DNA from 3 places in the Pseudoalteromonas sp. BSi20439 genome. Region 3 is predicted to be linked to each of the others. Evidence: predicted binding sites of a transcription regulator. Region 3 holds the regulator's gene; each other region holds the start of a gene.

Region 1 (2,286 bases), on a different contig from region 3:
TGATCACTTACACCTAACTCAACATCGCCACGGTAAAGTTCATCAACTTCTATAATACAGCGTGTACTGGCTAACATTTCACTAAGCCGTGAGCGTGTTTGCTTGTTAAATTTGCGCATTAAAAAGTCATCCGCAAAGTACAGTAACTCATCGGTGAGTGGATTTTCTATAATTTTCTCAAGTTGCACCTTTACCCATTCTTTATTGCCTAAACGGTATTGCTCTCTTATTTGAATTTCTAGTGCGTGCGCATCGTCTTCGCAAGCATTAAGTACATCAAACGCAAGTGTTGGGTTAGTTGCTTTTAGTTGCTTATAAAGTATAACCAGTAACTTGTTTTTTAACTCTTGTGCAATAACCCCCAACGCTACTTCATTTATTAGCTGCTTTGCTAGTACCTCTCTTTCATTGTCATCTTTTGTATTTTTAAGCGTTAGTCGCAAACGGTTTAATGCATAGTTAGACTGCGCTTCCTCAATTGAGTCAAAGCGCGACAAGCTTTCACTATGCTCTTGCCTAACAGGTGTTACGCCTAAATCTCGCAGTACAAATCGATTTTGATGATTAATATCGCCTGCACTGAGCCTGCCGATATATAAAAATTCAAAATACTCGTAATACTCTTCTCTATTATTTATCACGTACTGATTATATAAGTGTGCAAGACACTCTGGCTTAGATTCAAAGAATGAACTAGCTATTTCAACTAAGTTACTTTTAGCAGCGCTTTTTTTAAATAATGGTGGTTGTTCTTGCTTTTCTAGCAGCTCTATTAAGGCCGGTTTTGTTAGGTGACTTAGTAGTTGCCTATGATCTTTATTAGAGGGTTCTACAATTAACTTTGCCGCTTTTAATTTAAAAAGTGCTTGGTATGGCGAACTAATTTCTTCGTAGTTTAATGATTGGGTTTGAACTAAATAAGGCTTACGAGAATAAATGCGCGCCAACATACACTGGCTCTGCTCGTCGAGCGTATTTATTTTACTAATAAATGAAATATGCTTTTGCTCGAGTAAATGCATGCATTTCTCGCTCACAAACGTTAATAGCTCTCTAAAATGTGCCAAATAATATTTCGCTGGTAACTCTTTTTTCATAAAACCGCCCACACTGTATATAAAAACAGTATCTAGTATCTCGTTATTTTTATCAACCCAATAAATTTTTATGCATACGTATTACTATTGAAATATCTTTTTAGCGTGATCACTCTGTGCTAAGGTTGCCAGCAAATTTAGTGCTACTTTAACTTCATTACACATAATAAAAATTAGGATTGAACAACATGACGACACAGCATGCAACTAAAGGTGAGCATAGCGCACAGACTAAGTGCTCGCTTTTATATGTTATTTTTATATCGGCCATTGCCGCTATTGGTGGCTTTTTATTTGGTTTCGATTCGGGCGTTATAAACGGCACCGTATCGGCATTAGGTAATACATTTAACTCAAGCAGTGTTGCAACTGGTTTTAATGTTGCATCTGTATTATTAGGTTGTGCGCTGGGGGCTTTAGCTGCTGGCCCATTAGCTGACAAATTTGGCCGTCGCGCTATTATGATTGTCACTGCCATTATATTTGCAGTCAGCGCTTTTGGCTCTGGGGTTGCCGATAGTTCTGCTGAGTTTATTTTTTACCGCTTATTTGGCGGATTAGGCATAGGGGCAGCCTCTGTTTTAGCACCTGCTTATATTGCAGAAGTAGCACCAGCAAGTTTACGTGGTCGTTTAGCGACATTACAACAACTCGCTATCGTACTTGGTTTATTCGCAGCCTTTTTAAGTAATTACCTAATTGCTAACGCCGCTGGCGGTGCCGAAGGTATTTTAATGTTAGATTTAGCCGCATGGCGCTGGATGTTTTGGGCTGAACTTGTTCCTGCAGGGTTATTTTTAATTGGCGTACTTTTTATTCCTGAGTCACCGCGTTACCTAGTCGCACAAGGTAAACTTAAACACGCTAAAACTGTATTTAATAAAATCTCAAATGACGATGCTGATACGCAAATCAATGACGTGAAGCAGTCTCTGCAAAGTGATAAAAAACCAAGTATTCGCGACTTATTTATTGATGGCAGTAAAAAAGTACATCCTATTGTTTGGGTGGGTGTGGCTTTATCAGTTTTCCAACAATTTGTTGGTATTAACGTGGTATTTTATTACGGCTCAGAGCTTTGGCAAGCCGCTGGTTTTGACGAATCACAATCACTGTTTATTAATGTGCTTGCCGGCACCACCAATATTTTATCTACCTTTATAGCTATTGCCTTAGTCGATAAAGTAGG
Region 2 (2,286 bases), on a different contig from region 3:
TTAATTACACGCTCAAATGCCGCATCATCTTGGCGGTTACCCACTAAGCGTAAGTATGAGAGGGCATCTTTAATTTCTTGACGTTCGAAGAATCGCATACCACCATAAATTCGGTATTTTAAACCTTCTTGTAGCATCGCTTCTTCAAGCACCCGCGATTGCGCATTACTACGATATAAAATAGCCGCATCTTGTAGTGCGTTCCCCGCATTTAGCCAGCTGCGTAATTTGCTACTCACAAAGCGTGCTTCATCTAGCTCGTTAAAGGCGGCATAAATAGAAATTGGTTCGCCGTCGTTACCGTCAGTCCACAAGCTTTTACCCATACGTTCGGAGTTATTCTGTATAAGTGCATTGGACGCTTTAAGAATAGTGGCAGTCGAGCGATAGTTTTGCTCAAGGCGAATTGTCTCTGCGTCAAAGTCTGTTAAAAAGCGTTTAATGTTTTCTATTTTAGCGCCACGCCAACCATAAATACTTTGGTCATCATCGCCTACAATCATGATGCTACTAGTATCGCCCGCAAGTAGTTTTAACCATGCATACTGAATAGTATTGGTATCTTGAAACTCGTCTACTAGCATGTGCGCAAAGCGCTGCTGATAATGACGAAGCAGAGTTGGGTTATTTTTAAGAACCTCATAGCTACGTAGTAATATTTCGGCAAAATCAACTAGGCCAGCTCTATCGCAAGCTTCTTGATAGGCGGCGTAAACGCGCAGCATCATTTGCTCGTTAATATCGTATGCTTGAATATCTTTAGGGCGCAGAGCTTCATCTTTTTTAGCGCTTATGTACCAGCTAAATTGTTTTGCAGGCCATTTTTTATCATCGATATTCATCGATTTTAATAAGCGCTTGATCATGCGAAGCTGATCGTCAGAGTCTAAAATTTGAAAGGCTTCGGGTAAATTTGCTTCACGGTGATGTGCACGTAAAATTCGGTGCGATAAACCATGGAAAGTACCAATCCACATGCCGCCTACAGGAGCCTTTAGAGTTTCTTCAACCCTTGAGCGCATCTCTTTAGCAGCTTTATTGGTAAAGGTTACCGCAAAAATACTGTAGGCAGAGGCTTGCTCTACTTGCATTAACCAGGCAATACGATGAACCAATACTCGAGTTTTACCTGAACCTGCTCCTGCTAATACCAGCATGTTTTGTAATGGCGCTGCAACGGCATCGCGTTGTTTATCATTTAAGCCATCGAGTAATTCTGAAACGTCCATCGTTACGCCTTTTTAATCAATAATGAGAGCAGTATAACAGGTGTTTTTGTTAGGCTAAATAAAATACTGTTTTTATAAACAGCTATTTATAAAATAGGTATTTAAGTTACTGTATTGATACTAATATATACAGAGCAAGTAATAAAATATGTATTTAAAATTGCTAATTTGACTTAAATTTGGCAAAAAATACTAAAGTGATAAATTGGTAATAATTTAACTGTATGATTTGTAAGCCTTAATAAATTGGCATAAAGTGTGTAAGTATAAATAATAAGTACAAATACAAAATTAATTAAACTACAGAGGTTGGTATGGCTGAACAAGGTTCTGGCGGTAATGTAATCGCCGCTCTATGTAATATTTTTTTCCCCGGTTTAGGGCAACTGGTGCAGGGGCGTATTCTAGCTGCGCTGGTGTTTGCAATTTTGGTTTTTGGCGGCTATGCATTATGGTTTTTAGTGGTTCCAGCCGTAATTGGAGCCGTATTCCATTTATGGGCAATTATTGACGCTGCCCGCTATCGCTCAGGCGGTTAGCTAAATTGATGATACTAAATAACCTGAACTCTGGATAATAAATCTATCTCAAGCAGCTATTTTGAGCGCTAACTGCGTTGAAATTACTTGCAATAGGCGAGCTTTCGACGCGTAATTTCGCCTTGTTTTCACTGAAAATCTCTGGCTAGAGAAAACAAACATAAATATCATTTTGATTCAATGTTTTAGTAAATCTCTTAACCAGAGTTCAGGTTAAATAGCGCCTTATGGCGCTATTTTTGTGTCTGGCTTGCGTTATTCATAACTGACTGGGTTATAATCTGTTGTAATTAGCAGTACTGGAATAAAAGTATATGGAATACCAATTTATTCGCGACCCTATTAGTGGGTTAAGAATTAAAATAAGCAGCGAGCATGCGATTATAGGCCGTTGGTTAAACGAAGAAATAGGCAAAGACAAAGTGGCTATGGTGCTGGCGCTTATTAGCTCGGTGAGTTCAAGCTTTGAACCGTTAACACTTAAAGGCCAAGAAATTGACCTGATCCTTTCTAAAGAT
Region 3 (2,286 bases):
CAGCTCTGCACACTGCCCGCGGTAAGTACCTACTTCATTAATATTGGTCCATGTTTCATTGATAAACCCAGGATTTGCATCTTTTTTAACAGCAAAATCAGGCACCCACCATGAATGAATCACATCATCTGAGGTCATTAAAAAACGTACTTTTTGATTAATCGGTAGCACCAGCGGCTTATCTACTTCAAGTAAATAGTTCGGGTTTTTATCGGCAAGATTCGTTATTTCATTTTGAGGAGTCGCTAACATAGAATAAAACTCAACGTCCTCCCCCATATATTCGTAATGCCATTTCCATTGTGAGCCAGTAATTTTTATGGTGATATCAGCTTTGCTGGCATCCTCCATGGCAATTAGGGTTTTAGTCGCAGGAATGGCCATAACAATTAATATGACAAAAGGAATAGCAGTCCAGAGTATTTCTACTTTGGTGCTTTCATGAAACTGGGCAGGGACAGCCCCTTTAGATTTGCGATGATGAATGAGTGCCCAAAACATAATGGCAAACACGATCACCCCAATCACACAACATATTAAAAATATAGTCATGTGTAGTTGGTATACATTATTACTTATATCAGTTACGCCTTTACGCATATTATATTGGCTATTAGCAAGCACATTTTGCGAAAAAACTAACAATATAAGCCACAAGGAAGAACTCAGCTTACCCATGTGACGGCTCCTTTGATGCTATTGCTGACGCAAAGCGAAGGGACATACTACTTAAACGCCCATTCGTTATTTTTATTTTTTATAAGGGTGCTGGAGTTATTAAATGTGTGTGCTCAAAACGACTACGCTGTGAGTTATTTTTATTCCAGCTCTTTAATAACTAGTTAAAAAATAAACAATAAGCAAGGTGAGTATGAAAAATAAACAAGGGGTTACTTAAAAAAGTGCAGCAAAAAAGTAGTCACTAATGAGTTAGTTAACCTAAGAGTCAGGGGTGGTAAGGGGTAGCTTGAATAACAGCGGAAAAAATATAAAATTTTATGATTTAAAAATAATTAGGATAAATTTATTTATATATAAGTATTTAGCGATGTTATTTACAATAACAAAAGCGATTAACAAGCAGCACCATAAAAAATAATACAAGTAAAATCAGCGCCTAATTAATATTAAGCGCTAGTTATGCTTAACTATCACATCCAGTCAGCGTTACGAATAACACCTACCGCTAAGCCTTCAATATTGAAAGATTCATTTTCCAAGTCGACTTCAATGGCCGAAAACTCGTCATTTTCAGCATGCAGTAATACTTTTCTGCCGGCTTTTTCTAGGCGTTTAACCGTAACATCATCATCCACTCGAGCAACAATAACCTGACCATTTTCAGCCACTTGAGTTTTATGTACAGCGAGTAAGTCGCCATCCATAATACCAATATCTTTCATACTCATGCCGTTAACACGCAGTAAAAAATCGGCCGCAGGTTTAAACATTAAAGGGTCAATTTTACAGTGGCTTTCAACATGCTGTTGCGCCAATATTGGCTCACCCGCAGCAACCCGACCAATTAAAGGCAAGCCTAATTGCTCTGGCTCTTCTTCTTCAACAAGCTGAATGCCGCGACTCGCACCCGGCTTCATTTTAATTACACCTTTTTTAGCCAGTGCTTTTAAGTGTTCTTCTGCAGCATTTGCACTTTTAAAACCCAGTGTTTGTGCAATTTCGGCACGTGTAGGAGGCATACCAGTGTCTTTAATAAACACTTTGATAAGTTCGAGTATTTGCGCTTGGCGTTTTGTTAATGGTCGCATACAACTGGTTTTCCATACAGTACAATTAACTGTGAGTATATACAGTTATTTAAAAATCGCAAATATAAATTAATACCTTATAAGTCATGATGGCTAAACAATAAGATGCTTTAAAACCGCAATAATAAATGTAATTATTAGCAGCGCATTATCATATTAATTCTCAATTACTTATCCAAGGAGCTAGCATGAGTATTTGGCACCAACCAATTACATTAGAGTTTTGTAAGCAATTAGATCAAGGGATCACTGGCCAAGGCACGCTCATGAAGACCATGGGAATTGAAATCAGTGAAATTGGTGATGACTACTTAGTCGCCACTATGCCAGCCATACCTGAGCACCATAATCCAATGGGTATAGTGCATGGTGGTGCCAATGTCGTGCTTGCTGAAACAGTAGCAAGTTATGCCGCTAACTTTGTGGTTGATTTCAGTCGATTTTATTGTGTTGGGCAAGAGATCAGCGCAAGCCACTTAAAAGCGTCACGCAACGGCACATTAACCGCTACCGCAAG

What was found. Region 3 encodes LexA, which represses DNA repair genes until DNA is damaged. Its sites were predicted from a motif close to TACTGTATNNNNATACAGTA; they were not measured.
Region 1: a site for LexA is predicted at 1,109-1,128, ahead of P20439_RS12815 (exonuclease domain-containing protein). Genes of this name have one in related genera too.
Region 2: a site for LexA is predicted at 1,294-1,313, ahead of uvrD (DNA helicase II). Genes of this name have one in related genera too.

The regions. Positions count from the first base shown of each region.
Region 1 is NZ_BADW01000162.1:15,186-17,471, forward strand. It holds gene P20439_RS12815 (exonuclease domain-containing protein) at 1-1,097, opposite strand, end outside; gene P20439_RS12820 (sugar porter family MFS transporter) at 1,286-2,286, shown strand, end outside.
Region 2 is NZ_BADW01000005.1:5,066-7,351, forward strand. It holds gene uvrD (DNA helicase II) at 1-1,229, opposite strand, end outside; gene P20439_RS00305 (hypothetical protein) at 1,544-1,768, shown strand; gene P20439_RS00310 (YacL family protein) at 2,083-2,286, shown strand, end outside.
Region 3 is NZ_BADW01000073.1:24,876-27,161, forward strand. It holds gene coxB (cytochrome c oxidase subunit II) at 1-678, opposite strand, end outside; gene lexA (transcriptional repressor LexA) at 1,152-1,769, opposite strand; gene P20439_RS06960 (PaaI family thioesterase) at 1,958-2,286, shown strand, end outside.